3 regions of the Pseudoalteromonas sp. SG43-3 genome follow, and region 2 is predicted to be linked to each of the others. Evidence: predicted binding sites of a transcription regulator. Region 2 holds the regulator's gene; each other region holds the start of a gene.
The links. The regulator ArgR, encoded in region 2, controls arginine synthesis, uptake and breakdown. The targets are predictions, from matches to a motif close to ANTGAATANNTATTCANT.
Positions count from the first base shown of each region.

Region 1: the regulator ArgR is predicted to act here: its motif matches at 5,977-5,994, upstream of argC (N-acetyl-gamma-glutamyl-phosphate reductase).
Region 3: the regulator ArgR is predicted to act here: its motif matches at 1,763-1,780, upstream of H5157_RS11030 (OadG family protein).

Region 1 is NZ_JACJFC010000001.1:283,299-291,341, reverse strand. It holds gene argH (argininosuccinate lyase) at 1-1,857, opposite strand, end outside; gene H5157_RS01405 (argininosuccinate synthase) at 1,909-3,111, opposite strand; gene H5157_RS01400 (ornithine carbamoyltransferase) at 3,108-4,040, opposite strand; gene argB (acetylglutamate kinase) at 4,048-4,815, opposite strand; gene argC (N-acetyl-gamma-glutamyl-phosphate reductase) at 4,816-5,826, opposite strand; gene argE (acetylornithine deacetylase) at 6,051-7,199, shown strand; gene H5157_RS01380 (hypothetical protein) at 7,253-8,043, opposite strand, start outside.
Region 2 is NZ_JACJFC010000005.1:58,639-66,681, reverse strand. It holds gene H5157_RS05905 (Fe(3+) ABC transporter substrate-binding protein) at 1-156, shown strand, start outside; gene H5157_RS05900 (iron ABC transporter permease) at 156-1,787, shown strand; gene H5157_RS05895 (ABC transporter ATP-binding protein) at 1,788-2,837, shown strand; gene H5157_RS05890 (Dyp-type peroxidase) at 2,886-3,785, shown strand; gene argR (transcriptional regulator ArgR) at 3,793-4,260, opposite strand; gene mdh (malate dehydrogenase) at 4,486-5,418, shown strand; gene ispB (octaprenyl diphosphate synthase) at 5,504-6,475, opposite strand; gene rplU (50S ribosomal protein L21) at 6,898-7,209, shown strand; gene rpmA (50S ribosomal protein L27) at 7,226-7,483, shown strand; gene cgtA (Obg family GTPase CgtA) at 7,622-8,043, shown strand, end outside.
Region 3 is NZ_JACJFC010000010.1:46,369-54,411, reverse strand. It holds gene csrA (carbon storage regulator CsrA) at 39-230, shown strand; gene H5157_RS11045 (YcxB family protein) at 281-748, opposite strand; gene H5157_RS11040 (hypothetical protein) at 882-1,073, opposite strand; gene H5157_RS11035 (DUF1328 domain-containing protein) at 1,132-1,305, opposite strand; gene H5157_RS11030 (OadG family protein) at 1,825-2,070, shown strand; gene oadA (sodium-extruding oxaloacetate decarboxylase subunit alpha) at 2,082-3,863, shown strand; gene H5157_RS11020 (sodium ion-translocating decarboxylase subunit beta) at 3,877-5,007, shown strand; gene H5157_RS11015 (aldo/keto reductase family oxidoreductase) at 5,150-6,121, shown strand; gene H5157_RS11010 (hypothetical protein) at 6,135-6,311, shown strand; gene H5157_RS11005 (peptidoglycan DD-metalloendopeptidase family protein) at 6,386-7,699, opposite strand; gene tyrS (tyrosine--tRNA ligase) at 8,023-8,043, shown strand, end outside.

The DNA of each region.
Region 1 (8,043 bases), on a different contig from region 2:
GTATTTACACGGGATCTCCGCACGTGTACTTAGCTTCAAAATATATTCCATTGCTACTTCGTCACAATTTTCTTTACGAAGGCAAAGTTCACAATCTTTCATTACTTTTTCAGGCAAAGAGTCTTTGCTACAAAAAGTAAAACGTTGTTGTTCAAAAAAATCGGGTACACGGGTCAATACAATAACTCGGTTAAGTGCCAATTTTTTGGCTTTAGCAAGTAGGTGCTCTACAAGCTGTCTACCCTGCCCCGTCACTTTACTTTTTGGGTCTATACCCAATGAGCGTATTTCAGCAAGGCCGGTATCGTAAATGTATAACGATGCACAGCCCGACACTTTTCCATTTATTTCAGTAACTGCAAACTCGTTAATAGAGTGCACCATATCGCTTTTTGCACGAGGTAGGTTTTCGCCTACCGTTGCCCAATGCTGTATAAGTGTGGCTATTGCCTCTACATCATCTAAATTTGCATCACGTACCGTTATTTGCTGTTTTTTTTTGGCTTCTTTAACAGCATTAGTTACTTGCTCAATAGACGTCCCACCAAGCGCTTGACGCGCTTTTATACACGCATCAATTTCAAGTACTGGGTAAACATCGTCTTCAAATACAGTGTTTACTGATTTGTACTGCTCAAGTGATAGCTCCTCAAGCGTTTTACCTTCGCTAATCGCAAGCTGTACAAGTACACCCACAATGTGATGCCCTTCTCTGAATGGCACACCTTTAGCAACTAAGTAATCAGCAAGCTCGGTGGCATTAGCGTGGCCGCCTTTTGCCGCTGCTAACGTTTTATCGCCATTTACTTTTACGCCTTTAATACATGCTTGCGCCATATGAATACATGCAAGCCATGTTGGCATAGCGTCAAACAGGCCTTCTTTGTCTTCTTGCATATCTTTATTGTATGCAAGTGGCAGTGCCTTTAATGTCATCATCATAGCGCTAAATGCACCAAATACACGTCCGGTTTTACCGCGAATAAGCTCGAGTGCATCAGGATTTTTTTTCTGAGGCATGAGCGATGAGCCTGACGTGACGTTATCAGCAAGCTCTATAAATCCGGCTTCACCCGAATTATAAAAAATCAGATCTTCAGACATACGAGATAAGTGAATCATCGAAATAGACGCACAACTTAAAAGATCTAACACGAAGTCACGATCAGATACGCCATCAAGACTATTTTTTGTAGCCGCTGTAAAACCTAATCCGTGGGCTAATGCTTGGCGATCAATCGGATAAGCTGTACCTGCTAATGCACCACTGCCTAATGGGCAAAAATTCATACGCGCTTTAGCATCTTGCAGGCGGCTTTCATCGCGCTCTAGCATTTCTACATACGCCATACACCAGTGGCTAAACAATACTGGTTGTGCGCGCTGTAAATGCGTGTAACCTGGTAATATTGTGCCAAGCTCTCGCTCTGCAAGCGCTACAAACTCGCCTTTTAGCTGTGCAATGGCATCTAGTAAATGATCGGCTGTATCACGGCACCATAGTCTAAAATCGGTAGCAACTTGGTCATTACGGCTTCGGCCTGTATGTAATTTTTTAGCTAAATCACCTACTTTTTCAATGAGAGCAGCTTCAACATGTGAATGAATGTCTTCTGCACCTGAAGTAGCAACTGATTGTGGATCAGCTTTAACTTCTTCAAGTAGCTCATTTAATGCAGCAACTAATTTTGTATGCTCATCACTTGAAAGTACATTTACCTGTTCAAGTGCACCAGCCCATGCCACAGAGCCAATAATATCTTGCTCTGCTAACTGGTAGTCAAAGGGAAGAGAGTCGTTAAATTGCTTAAACGCCTCATCTGGACCCGTAGAAAAACGTCCGCCCCATAATGCCATGAAATCTCTCCAAACCCTGTAGTGCCCCTTTTATAAGGGGCTATAAATAATTTACTTTTTAGCCAATGCTGAAATTCTGCTTGAAAGCGAGAATAAACGAATAAAGCCTTCAGCGTGTGATTGGTCGTACACATCATCTTCGCCAAATGTAGCAAATGCTTCGCTGTATAAGCTATTTGGTGATTGCTTTTGAACCGCAGTTACTTGACCTTTATATAATTTAAGTACCACTTCACCTGTTGCCACTTTAGAAAGTGCTTCTGCACCGGCTAAAATAGAATCTTTAAGTGGTGTAAACCAACGTCCGTCATACACTAAATGTGAAAATTCACCACCTAGTACTTCTTTCCACTTACGGCTTGCTTTATCAAGCACTAGCTCGTCAATGGCTTGAAGCGCAGCCATAATTACTGTGCCACCTGGTGTTTCATAACAACCGCGTGACTTCATGCCAACTAAACGGTTTTCTACAATATCAACACGTCCAACGCCATGAGGTGATGCAATATCGTTTAATTTAACTAAACAGTCATATGGTTTAAGTTCTTCGCCATTTACAGCAACCACTTCGCCTTCAACAACTTTTAAAGTTACTAGTTCTGATTTATCTGGTGCTTGCTCTGGAGAGTTAGTCCAAGTCCATACTTGCTCAGTTGGTTGGCACCATGGATCTTCAAGCTCACCACCTTCGTGCGAAATATGCCAAGCGTTAGCATCACGGCTATAAATTTTTGTAGCAGATGCTGAACACGGAATGTCACGCTCTGCTAAGTAATCAAGTAATGATTCACGACTCGATAAGTCCCACTCACGCCATGGCGCAATTACTTTTAAATCTGGAGCAAGGGCCGCAAAACATGATTCAAAACGAACTTGGTCATTACCTTTACCAGTACAACCATGAGAAAGTGCATCAGCACCTACTTTACGTGCAATTTCAACTTGTGCTTTAGCAATAATAGGACGCGCCATAGACGTACCTAGTAAATAAGTACCTTCGTAAATCGAGCCCGTTTTAAGTGTTGGATAAATGTAATCACTTACCATTTCATCTTTTAAATCAACTACGTAACATTCTGAAGCACCTGAAGCGATTGCTTTAGCTTCTACGCCTTCAAGTTCTTCTGCGCCTTGACCTACATCCGCTACAAACGCAACAACTTCACAACCGTAGTTTTCTTTTAACCATGGCACGATAGCCGATGTATCAAGACCACCTGAATAGGCTAAAACGACTTTTTTAATTGAACTCATAGGTGTTCCTTAACAAAATTTGGATTTAGTAATGTAACTAGCAAAGCATTTTGCGCGTGCATGCGATTCTCTGCTTGTTGAATAATTTTCGATGCTGGACCATCCATTACCTCAGAGGTAATTTCAAATTCACGGTGTGCCGGTTGGCAATGTAATACCGTAGTTGCACCTGTTTGATCTAGCAATGCCTGATTTAATTGATAAGGCATATATTTTTCTTTAACTTGCTCAAGCGGTGTTGTATCACCCATTGATACCCAAGTATCTGCATATACAACGTTTGCACCAACAGCCGCTTCAACACGGTCACTTACCATCACTGATGCGCCATTCATTGCCGCTATTTGCTCTGCCTTTTTAAGGATTTGCGAATCAGGCGAGCTGCCTTTTGGCGTTACAGCAACAAAATCAGTGCCAAGCGTTGCCGCTAAAAGCATTAATGAATGAGTTACATTGTTGCCCTCACCTAAGTAAGCCACTTTAAGCTCGCTCACATCGCCGTGAACTTCTTGAAGCGTTAAAAAATCAGCAAGAGCTTGGCATGGGTGGTATAAATCACACAAACTATTTACTACCGGTACTGATGCGTATTCACCTAATGTAGTTAATGTGCTGTGCTGATTTACGCGTGCAACAATACCATCGGCCCAAGTAGAAATATTAAGTGCGAAATCTTTAATTGATTCACGTGCACCCATAGCGCCATTTTGCTGATCTAAATAAACTGCATGGCCACCAAGGCGGTTAATACCTATATCAAACGATAAGCGAGTACGTAAACTTTGTTTTTCAAACAATGTTACGATTGATTTTCCCGCTAATACGTTGCTGTATTTTTCTGGTTTTGCTTTTATATCTTGCGCTAACTTTAATAAATTAAGTGCGCCTTCTTGGTCTAACTCTAAACCCGTTAAAAAATTCTCAAACATAATAAACCTATGGTGTAATCTTAGTTCCGACATGCTCGCCTTGTAGCAGAGCAGTTAAATTTTCTGGCTTTTGCCAGCTGGAAATATACACACCGCGTCGTAAATGTTGGGCAGCGTGAAGGCTGGTCTTAACTTTGACCTCCATCCCGCCCACAATTACTCCATTTGTAATTAAAGTATCAATGTGTTTTGTGTCAAGTTGATGTAACGGCTGTTTATTTTCGTCAAGCACTGCTTCAACATCCGTCATAAAAATAAGCTCAGCATTTAAGTTACTAGCAATAGCCGCTGCTGCTTCATCTGCATTTACGTTGTACCAAAGCCCTTGCTCATCAAAGCCTATAGAGCTAACAATCGGTAGGCGACCGATTTTAAGTAAATCATTAACAATAGAATCGTCGTTGCTTTTACATTTACCCACTAAGCAAAGCGCTTTTAGCTTTTGAGTGGCAGTAACACCTGCCTCAAAAAGGCTTAAGCCCACAGGTTTGTGCCCTGCACTAATAGCTTGAGTCATTAATTGTTTATTAGCGCAACCTGCGAGTGCACCCACTATATAAGGCATTTGCTCTGCTGGGCTAATACGTAATCCTTGGTGTTTAGCACTGGCAAAACCCGCTTGTTTTAACCATGTATCAACTAAAGCGCCACCGCCATGTACAATCACAAACTCATCATTTGTTTGCTCATTTAATACATCAAACAACGCTTTTGCTGCATTTTCTGTATTAAGTACTGCACCACCTAGTTTAATTACCCACGTTTTTTTACTCATTTAAAACGCTCCTTTTAAACCAGTGGTATGATCTAAATTCATAGAAATATTAATACACTGTAAAGCTTGTCCAGCAGCGCCTTTTAATAAGTTATCAATAGCAGACATCACAATTAACTGCGTTCCTTGTTGCTGCCAGCCAATATCAACAAATGGCTGCTTAGCTACACCTTTAATTGAAGGTACTTTATCGCCTAATAAACGAATTAATGGCTCGCTCGAAAGTACTTGATAAGCCGATGCAACGTTTTCCTTGGTAACGCCTGGCTTAAGCTGTACATAAATAGTTTCTAAAATACCGCGCGGAAAATTACCTAGATGCGGTGTAAACAACACTTTGTGGCCAAGGTGTTGTTCAATTTCAGGGCCGTGGCGATGGTTAAACAAACCATAAGGTGCAAGCGACACTTCACAAAAATGCGTTCCTACACTGGCTTTACGCCCTGCGCCTGTAACGCCCGAAACCGCATTAATAATAATACTTTCGCTGCTTAATAAGCCTGCTTGCTTAAGCGGTTTTAGCGCATTAAGCGCTGCTGTTGGGTAACAGCCTGCAACAGCAATTAGCTTTGCATTAGCGATAGCATCATGGTTCCACTCAGCTAGACCGTAAGCCGCTTCATTTAAAAGCTCTGGATGTTGATGCTCAAAACCATAGTAAGTAACGTAGTCGTCATTGCTTGCTAAACGATAGCCACCAGATAAATCAAATACCTTTTTACCCATAGCTAAAAATTGCGGCGCTAGATCAACACTTACTTTGTGATCGGTACATAAGCATACGTAATCAGCATCACTTTGAATGTCATCAAAAGCTGATACGCTAAGAGGAAGTAAAGGGCAGTCTAGTAAGCCAAGGTGCTCTGGGTATAAATCACTTAGCAATTTATTTTTATCTAAGCTACCCTCAGATACATAACAGCCTGTTAAAGTTAAGTTTGGATGCTTAGCAACTAAACTTGCTAACTCTGCGCCGCTGTATCCGCTTGCGCCAATAATCACTACATTCATTTGTTACTCGTTATCTTAAAATTAATTACTACTTATCTATAATGTTCGCTTAAACTAGCTTAGACGCTAATTAAGTCTTTTTTATTAATGAATTTTGATTATCGTCGCATTATTTTCATGGCGTTACTTTTAATATATTTATGCTTAAAAAGTGAATTGATATTCATCATAAATACTTTTATATTGTTATGCAATTAAATTGAATAATAATTTTGGATTTTTTTATGCCTTTGCCTTCGTTTATTTCCATGTACCAACAATTGATTGCAGCCCCTTCTATTAGTGCTATTGAAGACAACCTGTGTATGAGCAATAAAAACGTAATTGAACTCCTAGCCAGTTGGTGCGAAACAATCGGTTTTACGTGTGAAATTATAGAATTAGAAGGAGGTAAAGGGCGCTATAATTTATTAGCAAAACGCGGAGAAGGTGATGGCGGATTAATGCTAGCTGGTCATACCGACACAGTGCCTTTTGATGACAGTCGTTGGAATCATAATCCATTTAAACTTACCGAACTCGATAACAAATTGTATGGGCTAGGAAGTATTGATATGAAAGGCTTTTTTGCTTTTGTATTACAAGCGATTAGTGAACTTGATGAAAAGCAGCAAACTCAGCCTATTTTAATCCTTGCCACCGCCGACGAAGAAACAACGATGGCTGGTGCACAACAAATATGTAAGCACCCGAATTTAAAACCTGCGCGTTGTATAATAGGCGAACCTACTGATATGACGCCAGTATTTATGCACAAAGGCCATATGAGTACAGCAATAAGAGTGGTTGGTCGCTCTGGGCATAGCTCCGATCCCGAACGTGGTCTTAACGCCATTGAAGTAATGCATAAAGTGATTACAAAATTGATGATCTTAAAAGAACAATTAAAGCATAAGTATTCAATAAACCACTTCGAAATCCCTTATCCAACATTAAACTTAGGTAATATTCATGGCGGCGATAACGCGAATAGAATTTGTGGTTGCTGTGAAATGCATATAGATATGCGCCCATTACCAGGTTTAAGTGTACAAGAACTACAAGCATTAGTACTCGATGCAACGAAAGAGATAAATCAGCAATACCCAAATGCGGTGAGCGTTATTGATTTACATGAACCAATACCGGCATTTAGTGGGAGCACCGACAGTGCTTTAGTAAAAATGGCTGAAAAAATAGCGGGGCAAAAAGCGGTCGCAGTAAATTACTGCACTGAAGCGCCGTTTATCCAGCAACTCGGTTGTGAAACGATTGTAATGGGCCCAGGCTCAATTAACCAAGCACACCAGCCTGATGAATTTTTAGCGATGGAAAAAATAAAACCATCACAACAAATAATCACTAATCTTATAAAAGCAAATTGCTTTAGCTAATAAGATTACAATAAAGGCGCCAATTGGCGCCTTTATTAATACAGAACTAAGGCCTAATCACCTTTAACTTCTAAGTTAATAAACTTAACTAGCTCTTCAGGTTGCCCTACTAGCATCATAACTTGTTGGTTAATTTCCATCATAGTTTTACCTTCAGGTAGCTTTGCAGACACACTGAATGAATTTAAACCTTTCGCAAAGCTAGTTAAAGCCTCTGCAATATCTTCAGTTACAGGAGCTTGTTGTAACTGTTGCTCTAGCGTCATTTCCATTTGCTCAAGCGTCATACCTTGCTTTTCAAGCTCGCTTGAGAGTAAATCTTTTAATTTACCCTGGTTATTTAAGGCAAAGCTAACATTACGCGGCTCTAATTTACTCATTGCTTGCATAACAAGTGTTTGCTGCTGTAATTCTTGCTCATACGTCAGCGGTTGATCACCCGCTTCTTGCTGCGCCTTGCTAATAGCCAATGAAGCATCCATTAACGCTTTTGAATTAGCTAAACCCATATCCATATTAAAACTAACAATGTCTTTTGCATCAAGCTTAACTACTACATCACTATTGCCAGACTCTTCATCGTAATCAAGTGATGAATGTAAGTCGTAACTTGCCGACGCTAACATTTCGTTTGTATCAGCTGGTAATTTTGATACGAAGCTTTTATCAAACTGAAAGCTTTTTACATCAAATGATGTATGTGGTGATATTTTATCCGGCTCGTAACCAGTTATTTCAATGCTTTGAATATTAGCAACATTGTCACCTTCAGGGCTTATTACTTCCATGTTTGTTATTTCTACACTCTTTGAAATAACACTTGCCGATAAACCAGCGTATTTAA
Region 2 (8,043 bases):
TTAAATATGGAGTATCCAGTTAAGTCGGGTGTTGAACTATCAAGTTTGGTTGCCTCTTGGGGTAGTTTTAAAGAAGACAGCTTGCCACTTGATGAGATTAGTAAATATCGTCCGTTAGCGCTTAAGCTAATTGATGAGGTGAAGTTCGATCTTTAATGACTAATAAATTTAAGCTGTCTAAATGGCAGCTCTTTGCGTGGTCGACAGGCTTAATTCTATCGGCTCCGTTGTTTTTTCTTCTTTTTGAATCTCTACAAGGTAGCTCTGAGGTGTTTTCTCACCTGTGGGATACCGTGCTTTGGGATTACATAAACAATACCGTATTGCTTGTTTTAGGTGTTTGCGTCCTTAGCTGCGCCATAGCTTTGCCACTTGGGTGGCTAACGGCTTACTGTAGTTTCCCGGGTAAAAAACAGTTTGAATGGGCTCTTATGCTGCCCCTTGCTATGCCCACCTATATTATTGCCTATGTATACACTGATTTATTAGATTATGCGGGCCCTGTACAAATAGCACTGAGAGACTGGTTTGGCTGGCAATCGCCTAATGACTATTGGTTTTTTGATATACGTACACTACCCGGCGCCATAGTTATGATTGCCTTGGTGCTTTACCCGTATTTATTTTTAATTTTTAAAACGGCCCTTCGCGAGCAGTCATTCAAATTAGTACAAGCTAGCCAGTTAATGGGGCTATCTCCTTGGCAAAGCTTTTTTAAAGTCAGCTTAGTACTCTCTCGTGGGGCAATTGTGGCGGCCCTTGCACTTATTAGTATGGAAACCATGGCCGACTTTGCAACAGTAAGTTATTTTGCCGTAAGTACATTAACAACCGCCGTATACGATACGTGGTTTGGTTATTACTCACTTACAGCGGCCGCTAAAATATCGGGTGTGATGTTACTGCTGTTATTTTTAGCATTAATGGCAGAGCGTTTTAGTCGCCGAAACCAAGCGGTATTTGAGCGCCAATCAAGTGTAAATAGCGAATCGCTCTATGTATTAAAAGGAAAGTCTGCTTGGCTCGCAACGGCATTTTGTAGCTTTATTTTACTTATCGCTTTTGTAATTCCTATTGCAGTACTTATAAATTACGCCATTACCTACTTTGATAAAGCATGGGATGTTGAGTTTTTTAGTTACGCTTGGCAAAGTTTAAAAGTGGCAGGGGTTGTAAGTGTTATAACCATTACATTGAGTGTTTTTGTGGTTTTTTATCAGCGTGTTGCAAAGCAAGCGTATCCGCTTATTCCTGGTCGTTTAGCAAGCACAGGTTATGCGTTGCCAGGAACTGTACTCGCTATTGCGGTTTTATTACCTCTTACATTATTAGAGAACACTATTAACACAGCACTCGAGCCGTATAACTTAGACATTGGCTTACTGCTTACAGGTAGCATTCTTACTATTATTATTGCTTATATTGTTAGGTTTTACGCCATTGCACACGGAGCAATTGAGTCGAGTTTTTTACGTATTAGTCCATCACTTGATATGGCAAGCCAATCAATGGGTAAAAGCCAAGGGCAAACGCTGCGTTTAGTGCACCTACCTTTACTGCGAAGAGGATTGCTCACTGCTGCCTTATTGGTATTTATTGAGTGTATGAAAGAGTTGCCAGCTGCGCTATTGCTCAGACCGTTTAATTTTGAAAGCTTAGCTACTCATGTATTTCAGTATGTGAGCGACGAGCAATTAGAGCTTGCTTCAATATCTGCATTATTTATTGTTATCGTTGGGTTTATTCCTTTGTATTTTATTAATCGTTCTATGGAGCAGCGTAGTTAAATGAGTAGTTTAATTTTACAAGGCGTGGGCTATCACTATAACGGCACAAAGGTTATTCACGATTTAGATTTAACAGTGGGTAAAGATGAAATTGTTTGCCTACTCGGGGCGAGTGGATGCGGCAAAACAACCACATTAAAGGCGATTGCAGGTTTAATTGAAGCCAAGCAAGGGTCTATTTTTATAGACGGTAAATTAGTGAGTGATGAGCAATCTTTTGTCTCACCTGAGCATCGTAACATCGGCATGATGTTTCAAGATTATGCGTTGTTTCCGCATTTAACGGTGGCAAATAATATTGCATTCGGGCTTAGTAATATGAGCAAAGCTCAAAAGCAGCAACGCGTTGATGAAATGCTTAAGCTTGTACATTTAATTGGCTGTGCTGACAGGTTTCCACACCAGTTATCGGGTGGCCAACAGCAACGCGTCGCTATCGCTCGTGCATTAGCTTATAAACCTAGTTTATTACTCCTTGATGAGCCTTTTTCAAACATCGACACACAAGTGCGCTTTGAATTAATTGCCGATATACGTCGAATTATTAAAGCAACTCAAGTATCTGCTGTGTTTGTTACACACTCAAAAGAAGAGGCGTTTGCGTTTTCAGATACACTTGCCATTATGCATCGCGGTAAAATTGCACAACAAGGCACGCCTGAGCAGCTTTTTGCATCTCCATGTTCAAAGGAGGTTGCAGAGTTTCTGGGTCAGGGCATATACTTAAGCGCAGAAGTGTTAACCGCAACTGAATATAAAACACCATTTGGTTTAGTCGAATCTTATGTTGAGAGTAAGCATAATGTAAGTGCAGGGCTTATATATGTGCGCCCTCATCAAATAGAATTAGTGGCAGATAACCAAAGTGACAAATTCAGCAAGCGAGCTACAATCATAAGTCGTCGCTTTATTGGTTCGGCGTATGTTTATTCGCTTGTTATTGATGAACAAGAAATTGAAGTTGCTGCACAATATGGCCAGTCATTTGAAAATAATGATCAGGTTATAATAAAAATAAAACCTCACACGGTGAATTTTTTCGAATCGTAATTAATTTGTTATTCGCTGTGTTTTTATCTGTAAAACTAAGGAATAACAATGGCGCAAGCGCAATCAGGGATTTGTGCTGAAGCAAACTTACACGGTTTGCACTTATTTTTTAATGTGTTTGATGGTCAAGATGAATCACTTCGCGCAAAGTTAAAACAAGTAAGCGCTATTGAAGAAGAATTTAGCGATCAATTTTCAGAATCAATGCTCTCTTGTATGGTTGCTATTGGTGCGCAATATTGGCCGCATATCCTCCCTGAATACATCCCAAGCGAATTACAGAGCTTTCCCAATATAACCCATAGCGATCACCAAATGAGCGTACAACCGTGCGATTTATTTGTGCAAATTCGCTCTGACCGTGAAGATGTTAACCATTTATTTGCGCTGCAAATTTTAAAATTATTTGCCCCCGATGTTGAGCTGGTGGAGCAAATTCGTAATTTTCGTTTTTTAGATGGTCGTGATTTTAACGGTTTTATTTATGGTGGCGACACCGCACATGGAAGAAAAAAGCGCGCTACGGCTTTAATCAGCAACCCTGGTAGCTTTGAAGATCAGGGGAGTTATATTCATGTTCAGCGTTATAAACATGATTTAACTATGTGGCAGCATTTATCATTGAGTGAGCAAGAGCAAATAATGGGACGTACGCGTCTTGATAACACGCTAATTACCCCAGCGATCGAAACCAGCCATGCTTCGCGAAGTGAGCTAAAAGACGAAGACGGACAACCGCTACTATTAAATCAAAGCATGCCTTATGGCGACGTGTATGAGCAGGGAATGTTATCAATTACATGCGCTTGTACGGGCACCGCATTTGAAAAAGTACTTAATAGTCGTTTAGGGGAAGGGGATTGCTACGACCACTGGCTTGATTTTACTCAAGCCGATATGGGCTCTGCTTTCTTTGCACCTTCAATAGGGTTTTTAAAACAAATTTAGTTTGCTATTAAACTGTATCAAATAAAATGCGAACACGTTCAAGTGTTACATCTATTTCAGATATTTTAGCAGGAGCGATAAAAATAGTATCGTCGCCTGCAATTGTTCCTAGTACGCCATCTGCTTTACCTAATGAATCTAATAAACGTGCAATAAGCTGAGCAGCACCTGGGCTGGTACGAATGATGATCATCATTTCGTTGTGCATAATGTCGATTACTAATTGGCGTAATGGGCTTTTAGCCGTAGGTACACCCATTTCAGCAGGTAAGCAGTAAACCATTTCTTGTTTGGCATTACGTGTGCGTACAGCGCCAAATTTACTTAACATGCGTGATACTTTACTTTGGCTTATATTGTCAAAACCTTGATCTTTTAACGCATCAACTATTTCGCCTTGAGAGCCAAAATTTTCTTCTTTTAATAGTGATTTAAATGCTTTTACCAGTGCTTCTTGTTTATCTTGTGGTTGCATAGTCTTTATTCGTTTTTGTTATTTATGCCGCAAATTCTACACAAAAATGAATAATTATGCAGCAGTTGTTTAGTTAACTTGCCAGTTTGATGCGTTAAATCACATAAGTTTACGACTATGGTCGAAAATATACTTGAAATAGACAGGATAAATTTGTTTTTAGTCGCTAATTTCATTATCTTAAGAGCCACAAATGTTTCCTACCTCAAATTACGGAGAATTCCAATGAAAGTTGCTGTATTAGGTGCTGCAGGCGGTATCGGCCAAGCGTTGTCTTTATTATTAAAAACAGGCTTACCAGCTGGCTCTGAATTATCACTTTATGATGTTGCACCAGTAGTACCAGGTGTTGCGGTTGACCTTTCTCACATCCCAACAGATGTTAAAGTTGCAGGCTTTGGCGCAGACGATTTAAATAAAGCGCTTGAAGGCTCTGACATCGTTCTTATCCCAGCGGGTATGCCGCGTAAACCAGGTATGGATCGTGCTGATTTATTCAATGTAAATGCTGGCATCATCAAAACGTTAGCAGAAGGCATTGTTGCCAGCTGTCCTAAAGCGTTAGTAGGTATTATTACTAACCCAGTAAATGGCACAGTTCCAATTGTTGCTGAAGTATTCAAAAAAGCAGGTACTTACGACGCTAAACGCGTATTCGGTATTACTACGCTTGACGTTATTCGTTCAGAAGCATTTGTTGCTGAACTTAAAGGCGTAGACGTAGCAACTGTAAAAGTACCAGTAATTGGTGGTCACTCAGGCACAACTATTCTGCCTCTACTTTCTCAAGTTGAAGGTGTTTCTTTCACTGATGAAGAAGTTGCTGCACTTACTCCACGTATCCAAAATGCGGGTACTGAAGTTGTAAATGCTAAAGCAGGCGGTGGTTCAGCTACGCTATCTATGGGTGCTGCTGCAGCTCGTTTTTGTATGTCTTTAGTTAAAGGCCTACAAGGTGAAGAAGTTGTAGATTACGCTTACGTTGCTGTTGAAAATGGCGATGCAGAGTACTTTGCACATCCAGTACGTTTAGGTAAAAACGGCGTAGAAGAAATTCTTTCTTACGGCGAACTAAGCGCATTTGAAACAAAAGCAAAAAATGACATGCTTGAAACTCTGAAAAAAGACATCAAAGAAGGTGTTGATTTCATGGCGTAATAGCCGCTTTAAGCAACAAAAAAGCCTGCATTTGCAGGCTTTTTTATTGCTCAGAATTAATGTCACACTGTGTAACTAGTTAAAACTAGTGGTCGCGGTCAACCGCAATACGGGCAAGGCTTATAAGTGCTTGCTTATAGTCAGACTCAGCTAAAAAGTCTAAACAGGCAATGGCTTTTTCGGCCTCAAGCTCTGCTTTTTGCATTGTAAACTCAAGCGCATTAGTTTGTTTTAGTGCAGTTAAAATTTCTTCTAAATGCTCCATACCATTACTGTGCTCTATTGCATCACGAATGAGCTGTGTTTGCTGCTCGCTACCATGTTGCATAGCATAAATAAGCGGAAGGGTTGGTTTGCCTTCAGCTAAATCATCGCCAATGTTTTTACCTAGCTGCTCAGCATCTGCATTGTAATCGAGTACGTCATCTACTAGTTGAAACGCAGTACCTAAATGCATACCGTATAGGTTTAGTGCATCAAGTGTCGCTTGGTCTTGCTCTGTGATAATGGCAGCAAGGCCTGTAGCTGCTTCAAATAATTTAGCCGTTTTAGAGTAAATAACCTGCATATAGCTGGCTTCAGTCGTATCTGGGTCATTGCAGTTCATCAGCTGCAATACTTCACCTTCAGCAATAATGTTTGTTGCATCGGCAAGTACTTGCATAATCTGCATTTTTCCAAGGCCAACCATAAGCTGAAATGAGCGAGTGTAAATAAAGTCACCAACCAATACGCTAGCAGCATTACCAAATTCAGCATTTGCTGTAGGCGTGCCACGTCGTAAGTTTGATTCATCTACAACATCATCATGCAATAGCGTTGCTGTATGGATAAACTCAACAATTGTTGCAAGTGTTATGTGATCTTTACCCTGATAACCGAGCGCTTTGGCTGCTAAAATAGCCAGCATTGGACGAACGCGTTTGCCGCCACTGCTAACTATATATAAACCAAGCTGATTAACTAACGCCACATCTGAGCGCATTTGCGCATGTATAAGTTGATTGACGTCATTCATATCGCTTTCGATTAACGCCTGGATAGCTTTTATATCCATTGATCTCCGAGCCAATTTTTATGTGTGAACGGCGCAGATTGTACAACAAAAAATGCACTAGCTCGATATTTTGTGACGATTGATTGAAAAAACACTATTAAAGTACTTAATTTAGACTGAATTAGCCAAGATAACTGATTAATTGATAATCAATATAGAGTTTATGGTGTGCTTAGATATTGAGCTGTGAGGGTCATATTTGAGTACATTAATTTATTTCGGCTAAGAGTTAAAAAGCGCTTGGCAAAAGGGCCAATTAATATAAAATGGGGTAAATATTGAATTGCTCTCAAAGCAGCTACTTTTTATTCATTTTAATTACAAAATAGGCTTGCTAGTTATTTCGCGTTAGCGTAAACTTCGCGCCCTATCGAAGAATATTTTAGTTGCGCCGATTTGAGGGTGCACAGACGGAGTTAATTATGTACGCGGTTTTCCAAAGTGGTGGTAAACAGCATCGTGTGACTGAAGGTCAAACGATTCGTCTTGAAAAATTAGACGTTGAAACTGGTGCGGCAGTAGAATTTGATTCAGTACTTTTAGTTGCTGATGGTGAGAAAATCGAGATCGGTGTACCGTTCGTAAACGGTGGCAAGATAACAGCTGAGGTTGTTTCACATGGTCGCGGTGAGAAGATTAAGGTTGTTAAATTTAGACGCCGTAAGCATTCTCGTAAGCAAATGGGCCATCGTCAATGGTTCACTGAAGTTAAAATCACTAGCATTAGCGCTTAATTAGAGGTACTTAGAAATGGCACATAAAAAAGCAGCTGGTAGTACTCGTAACGGTCGCGATTCAGAAAGCAAACGCCTAGGTGTTAAGCGTTTTGGTGGCGAATCAGTTCTAGCGGGTAGCATCATTGTTCGTCAGCGTGGAACTCGTTTCCACCCTGGTACTAACGTAGGTATCGGTAAAGACCACACTATCTTCGCAAAAGCAGATGGTAAAGTTCAGTTTGAACAAAAAGGTCCTTTAAACCGTAAATACGTAACTATCGTAACTGAGTAATCAGTAAGGTAGTTAAAAACCCCGCCTTTGCGGGGTTTTTTGTTTTGTAGTCAGCCAATATATACCCAAGCCTGCATTTGTGCTGGCTTGGGTATATAATAGAGTTATTAAACAAGCCAATCCCTAAAGTGAGTAATCATGAAGTTTGTAGATGAAGTAGAAATTCGCGCAGAAGCTGGAGACGGTGGCAGCGGCATCGTGTCTTTCCGTCGTGAAAAATATGTTCCAGATGGTGGACCAGACGGCGGTGACGGTGGAGACGGTGGTAGTGTTTATCTACAAGCTGATGAAAACTTAAATACCTTAATTGATTATCAGTTTGAGCGCTTCCATAGAGCTGAACGTGGTACTAACGGTCGTAGCCGTAACTGTACAGGCCGAAAAGCTGATGACTTATTTGTTATGGTGCCTGTAGGCACACGCATCATGGATGTTGATACCCAAGAGGGACTTGGCGACTTAACTCAACATGGTCAACGAATTTTGGTTGCAAAAGGTGGTTTCCACGGCTTGGGGAATGCGCGTTTTAAATCAAGTACTAACCGAGCACCTCGTCAAAA
Region 3 (8,043 bases), on a different contig from region 2:
GAATCTTATAATTTTTATTGGAACATGGGAGCAAGAGAATGCTAATACTAACTCGTAGAGTAGGTGAAACCCTAATGATTGGTGACGAAGTAACAGTTACTGTTCTAGGTGTTAAAGGAAATCAAGTTCGAATCGGTGTTAATGCACCAAAAGACGTATCAGTGCATCGTGAAGAGATTTACATGCGCATACAAGCTGAAAAGTCGAACCCTAATCCGGGCAATGCTTAATCAACACGTATACGTAGTTGAGTAATTAACTCAACTAGACTAAAAGCCACTCACTGAGTGGCTTTTTTGTTTATAAAAGCGAGTGTTTCAGGATTAAGTATTTGTTTTGATATGTACTGCATACCACTTTTATTTTTAATAATAATACCTTGCTGGGTGTCTATTACTTCGCTTATATTTTGCCATTCTAATTGATAGCTTTTGTAATGATTAGAAGATTTAATACCTTCTTCATCAAAGGTAAGTGTTACCTCAGAGCCTGATGCTCTGCTGAGCATTTGTCTGGTTACCCACCATGGTCTGCGATAGTAAAAAGCGACGCATTCGAGTACCGCTAACATGATCATAAACGATCCTAAGTAATGATCGTTTAAAACATAAATGCCAAATAGACCAAGCGCAACTAACAACACAAGTAAAAAGTATTTAGGTTTTGCACGCTTACTATAAGGGAGTGACTCATCAAAACACTCGTAAAAGTAGGGTTTATCTAATGTGTAGGTGGTTGTGAATGCCATTTTGCCTTGCTTTAAATATCGTTTTTTTTATTTTAACAAGCTAACTGCTAAATGAGCAGCTTTATAGTCAGTGATTTTATTACTGGCACAAAAAAACGGCTCGAAAGCCGTTTTTTTAGCGGTACAAGAAGAATTAACAGTTAGTTTCTTCAGCGTTCACGCCTTCTTTAACATTTTCACATGCATCTTCAACAGAGTTTTGCACATCAGTTACTGCTTCGTCGATACGTTCGCCAGCATCTTCTGCATGGTTGTCTTCACAACCCATCATGAAAAAACCTGCAAATACTGCGATTAGTGCTGCTTTTAAAGTTGTAGAGTTCATAGTGTAATTCCTTGTAAGTATTAATTAAATTTTAGTGTTTGTTAGTTGAATGCTTTATCTACCTGGGTGATTTACCACGTAGTGCACCTGAAACTAATGAAATCACTAAAAGTACTAAAAAGATAAAAAATATAATTTTTGCTATACCAGCTGCGGCACCTGCGATGCCACCAAAACCTAACACTGCAGCGATTAAAGCAATAACTAAAAATGTAATTGTCCAGCGTAACATTGTTTTCTCCTTGGTTATCAAATTTGCTCATAATAACTAATGCCAGTTATATGCCAAAATTTATTTGGCATAAATATCAATTAGTTATGGGTTTTTGCTGTTATTCTAGTTATTAGTTGGTTAGTAACTTTTACGCTTTGTTATGTAAGTTATTCACACTGTTGCAAATAACTGCTAAATGTTCACTAAATAAACTTATTTTGGTAAGACCAATTAACAATTGGTGTGTGGCTTTGCATTTTATATTAAGAATTAGTGTTTATTTTTACTTAGCTTGATAGTTAATTAACAACTTCCATATAACTATTAGCTATAGTCGTTATTTCTTGTATGTATTGTAGAGCGCGTGATTGCTGAGTTATGGCATGTAAATTAATTGAGTGTTATGTTATTTATTGTTTGATTGGTTTTACCAATTTACAAGATGTAGACAAAGCGATTAGTTTTGTTATTATCCAGTGAATAAATATTTAATTAAATCGATTTTTTATTTTCGATATGGGTTTCAAGGGGAGAAAAATGGATATAGGTGCTCTACTCACAACGGCTGGTAACTTAATGCTTACTGGCATGGTTGGGGTGTTTGTATTTCTGTCGATATTAATTGGTGCAGTAACGCTTATGTCTAATTTGGTGACGCGCTTTAGCGAACCTGACGTGGCGACACCAGTTAAATCACCATCTTTTAAATCTCAAGGTGTGCCTAATGAGCACATCGCTGCTATTAGTGCTGCCATTGCTCAGTACAAATCAAATAATAAATAAGGGGCACACACATGGCTAAATTAAAACTAACAGAATTGGTATTACGCGATGCTCACCAATCATTATTAGCAACGCGTATGCGCCTAGACGATATGCTACCGATTGCTAGCAAATTAGACGATGCGGGTTATTGGTCTATTGAATCGTGGGGCGGTGCTACATTTGACTCGTGTATTCGTTATTTAGGCGAAGATCCTTGGGAGCGTATTCGTGCACTAAAAAAAGCGATGCCTAATACTAAACAGCAAATGCTATTACGCGGTCAAAACTTATTAGGTTACCGCCATTACGCTGATGACGTAGTTGAAAAATTTGTAGAACGTGCACATAGAAATGGCGTTGACGTATTTCGTATATTTGATGCAATGAACGATGTTCGCAATCTAGAAACAGCTATTAAAGCGGCTGTAAAAGTAGGCGCTCACGCTCAAGGTACTATTTCGTACACAGTTAGCCCAGTTCATACACTTGATATGTGGCTAACTCTTGCAAAGCAGCTTGAAGATATGGGTTGTCACTCAATTTGTATTAAAGATATGGCGGGTTTATTAAAGCCGTACGATGCTGAAAAACTAATTAAAGCACTTAAAGAAACTGTATCTATTCCAATTGCTATGCAGTGCCACGCTACAACAGGTTTAAGTACTGCTACTTACCAAAAAGCAATTGATGCTGGTATTGATATGCTCGATACCGCTATTTCATCAATGAGTATGACTTATGGACATTCTGCAACTGAAACTATTGTATCGATAGTTGAAGGGACTGAGCGTGATACTGAGCTTGATTTAAACCACCTAGAAGAAATTGCTGCTTACTTTAGAGATGTACGTAAAAAATATGCGGCATTTGAAGGTAGCTTAAAAGGGGTTGATGGGCGCATTTTATTAGCTCAAGTACCTGGTGGCATGCTTACAAACATGGAAAACCAACTTAAAGAGCAAGGCGCAGCCGATAAGCTTAATGAGGTTTTACTTGAGATCCCACGTGTACGTGAAGATCTTGGCTTTTTACCTTTAGTAACACCAACGTCGCAAATTGTTGGCACTCAAGCGGTACTTAATGTGCTAACGGGTGAGCGTTATAAAACAATTACTAAAGAAACTGCTGGCGTATTAAAAGGTGAATATGGCTTAACACCAGCACCAATGAATAAAGAGCTACAAGAGCGCGTGCTTGATGGAGCGGAAGTTATTACTTGTCGCCCTGCTGATAACATTGCACCTGAGCTTGCAACGCTTGAAGCTGAGTTATTAAAAGAAGCACAAGAGCAAGGTTTAACACTTGCTGATGATCAAATTGATGACGTATTAACTTATGCATTATTCCCACAAGTTGGTTTGAAGTTTATTAAAAACCGCAACAACCCAGATGCATTTGAGCCAGTACCTTCTGTTGAAGATAAAAGCAGTAAAGCACCTTCTAAATCAGTTTCAAATAGTAACAAAGTGAAGGCTGAGCAGTACAGTGTAAAAGTAGATGGTAAAGTTTATGACGTAGTCGTAGCGCAAGGTGGTGAACTTAAAGAAGTAACATTAAAAGACTCTGAGCACATTCCTCAATCTGCTTCGGTTGCATCAGGTGAAACACTTAACGCGCCTCTAGCCGGTAATATTTTTAAGATTAAAGTAAAAGCTGGGCAAGTTGTTAACGAAGGCGATGTAGTGATTATTATGGAAGCCATGAAAATGGAAACTGAAATACGCGCTACGCATACCGGAACAATTGCTGAAGTGTTAGTTAGTGAAGGCGATGCTGTAACTACCGGCGACGCTATAATTGCATTAGCTTAGGAGTAAATAGAGGATGGAAGGTATTTTAAACCTCTGGAATGCGACAGGCATTGCTAACTTTACAATCCCATCGTTAATAATGATTGCGGTAGGGTGTTTATTACTGTTTTTAGCGATAGCTAAAGGCTTTGAACCACTATTATTACTACCTATTGGTTTTGGTGCAATTTTAACAAATGTACCAGTGGCAGGTTTGTCAGACCCAGGTGGGCTTTTGTACTACGTTTATTATGTGGGTATTGATACGGGGATTTTTCCGCTGTTGATATTTATGGGAGTAGGGGCGCTGACCGACTTTAGCGCACTTATTGCAAACCCACGTATGTTGTTATTAGGTGCGGCTGCACAGTTTGGTATTTTTGCTACATTGTTTGGCGCTATATTACTTAACTATGTGCCAGGTTTTGAATTTACTCTACAGGACGCATCGGCTATAGCCATTATAGGTGGTGCCGATGGGCCAACAGCAATATTTTTAGCATCAAAACTGGCACCTGATTTACTAGGCGCAATAGCAGTAGCTGCGTATTCATATATGGCACTTGTGCCAATTATTCAGCCGCCAATTATGCGTGCACTAACAACCCCAGAAGAGCGTAAAATAAAAATGCCAGAGCTTCGCAAAGTATCTAAAAAGGAAAAGATTATTTTTCCACTTATGGTGCTTAGTTTAACGGCTATGTTTTTACCGGCTGCTATACCTCTGGTAGGTATGTTTTGTTTAGGTAACTTAATGCGAGAGTCGGGTGTTGTTGATAGATTAAGTAACAGTGCTCAAAACGAAATCATCAATGTTACAACTATATTTTTAGGCTTAGCTGTTGGTTCAAAGCTTGCTGCAGATAAGTTTTTAACTGTTGAGACGATTGGTATTTTAGTGCTTGGCGCACTGGCTTTTGCAATTGGTACGGCATCTGGCGTATTTATGGCAAAAGGACTTAACCGAATATCTAAAACGCCTATAAATCCATTAATTGGGGCGGCAGGTGTATCGGCTGTGCCAATGGCGGCACGAGTAGTTAATAAAGTTGGCCTTGAAAGTAACCCACATAACTTTTTACTTATGCATGCAATGGGACCCAACGTAGCGGGTGTACTTGGTAGTGCAGTTGCTGCGGGTATTTTATTAGCACTTGTTGGCTAAAAATGTAATTTAAAATAGATTAACCATTAAGCGCAGTTTACTGCGCTTTTTTTTGTTCTTAATTTGTTCACCGCTAAATGGTTTCTTGTTCAGCACTTTTTGTTTACAGTAACAGCTCTTCAACATTTTAAGGATAGTTATCATGCTTCACACGCCTTTAGCAAAGCACTTGCCTCACGTTAGTAAACTTGTATTTGGATGTATGGGTCTTGGCGGCGGTTGGAATAAAGACGCAATCACTGATGCACATGTTAAGCAAGCTCATGAGTGTATAGATAACGCCATTGAAGGCGGTATTAATTTTTTTGACCATGCTGATATTTATACTTTTGGTAAAGCAGAGCAGGTTTTTGGTAAAGCATTAAGTGAGCGGCCAGAGCTTAGAGAGCACATGTATATTCAATCTAAGTGTGGGATTCGATTTGAAGATGACTTAGGGCCAAAGCGCTATGATTTTTCCCCAAAGTGGATTGAGCAATCAGTTGAAGCATCATTAAAACGATTAAATACAGACTATTTAGACGTACTTATGCTGCATCGCCCTGATCCACTCATGGAAGTTAACGAAATTGCTCGTATATTTAGTTGCTTAAAAGAAAGCGGTAAAGTGCGCAATTTTGCAGTATCGAATATGCAGCAGCACCAAATGAACTTTTTACAGCACGCACTTGATATGCCGATTGTGGCTAACCAAATTGAGGCTAGTTTACAAAAACATCAGTTTGTTGATGAAGGTGTATATGCCGGTAACAGTGACGGTAAAGATCTTAATTTTACACCAGGTAGTATTGAGTACTGTCGACATTTTGAAATCCAAATTCAAAGCTGGGGTAGTTTATGCCAAGGCTTGTACAGCGGTAGTGATTTATCAAACGCATCTCAGGCAGATATAAACACCAGTCTTTTAGTTAATAAGCTGGCTGCACTTTATGAAACCTCTGCTGAGGCAATTGTACTTGCATGGTTGCTTCGCCATCCCGCATCTATTCAGCCAATTATTGGAACAACTAATGCTAAACGGATTAAAGCCTCTTGTGATGCTGTAAACGTAGAGCTAACTCGTGAGCATTGGTATGCACTTTATGTAAGCGCTAAAGGCCACGAATTACCATAAGTAGGGCGTTAATATGAACATATTCGTTATTTTAATTGGTTTGTTTGTTGCGCTGGCGATACTTATACCCTTGCTTGAAAAGTATCAAAGTAAAATAGGGCTCAACGGCGCAACCAAATACAGTAAATATATTTGGCCATTAGTGATGGTGTCTTTAGTTATTCAGCTCATTTATGTACTGATGTACTAATGGTTTATAGCGTATACAAAAAAGCCTTTGCAGGTTAAACCTGCAAAGGCTTTTTTAATGTTTATTGATAAACTTTATTTAAGTGCTAACTGTAGCTCGCGATTGCGCTCAAGCTGGGCAATAAAGTTATCAGCAATAGGTTTAAACTTGGCAAGTTCTGAGCGAGGTAATGGCTCTGACTTAGGAAGTTTTACAGTTTTAGGATTACGGTGAACGCCATTTACTAAAAATTCATAGTGCAAATGTGCACCAGTAACACGACCTGTAGAACCTACAGTACCAATTTGTTGGCCCTGTTTAACTTTTTGGCCCGTTTTAACTAGCTTCTTATTTAGGTGTAAGTACTTAGTTACATATTGCGTGCCATGGCTAATAAATACATAGTTACCGTTGTACTTGCTGTAACCGGCTTTAATTACTTTACCGTTACCAGATGCAACAACAGGTGTGCCAGTGCGTGCTGCAAAGTCGATACCACGGTGCGCTCTAACTTGCCCCGTAACAGGGTGTAATCGCTTAGGGTTAAAGCTCGAACTAATATACTTAAAGCTTACAGGCGCACGTAAAAATGCTTTTTTCATGCTACGCCCTTCAGGCGTATAAAAATTGCCGTCGGTATGGCGAATAGCTGCAAAGCGCTGACCTTGGTTTACAAATTCAGCTGCAATAATTTTACCAGTACCAATAAACTCGCCATCAACATAGTGAGACTCGTAAATTAAGCCAAATACATCGCCTTTACGAATGTCGTTTGCAAAATCAACATCCCAACCAAATATGTCAGCAAAGTTCATTATTTGGCGTTCGCTTAAACCTGCTGCAATTGCTGAAGTCCAAAAATTGTTAGATATTTCGCCGCCAGCGGTTTTGGTTAGCGTTTCAATTTCTTTGCTATCAATAGCTGTATCGTAATTACCTTCTTCGTTTAAGGTAACAAATAAAGTATCTGTTTTTGAAATCACATAGCGCAGTTGAGCTAAGGAGCCATCTTCAGCTGTCGCAAAACTAAGTATTTCACCTGGGTGAATTTTAGTCAGCTTGCGAGTCTCAGCATTAGTGTTAATTAGTTTATGAAGCGTTTGAGCCGAAAAACCAGCACGCTTAAAGATAATTGCTAAATTGTCGCCATTTTTAACTTTATGATCGACAAAGTCGTATTCTGGTAACTTTTCTGCTGCTTGCTCTGAATTTAACTCAGTTAATTTTTCGTTGTTATCAACTTTAACTTGTAACTCATAGCGCTTACCAATTTCTAGTGCATTTGCACTATTGTCTTTGGATGCAGTGGCTTTTTCAGAAGGAAGAAAGGCTAAGCCAACAATAGCAGAAACCAAACCTAGAATAAGCAATTTGTGTTTTTTGGGGAGCGTGTGAACCACGTGAACCATAACGTGCCTTTTTCTGCTGTCAAGATAATAAATACATAATATTGCAGGATATACTTAATAATGTACGAATACTAGTGTTTTGTAGATTTAAACTGACCTTAAACTACGCTAAAATCGGGCTTAGAAAGCCTTTTTTAACGCTCTACCTAGCTAAGACTCAATTGATTTAGTTTAGTTGCATGAATCACTTAAAAAGTTGTTTTAATTAGGTAGAAATTTGTTATGTTAGCTACATCTATTTATTCGGTTTAAACCTTTATTAAACCGTGACTACGCAAGTAACTAGTCGCCCCTTCGTCGGCAGAATTTTGGAGTAATACACAGTGGATTTACAAACCGCTCTA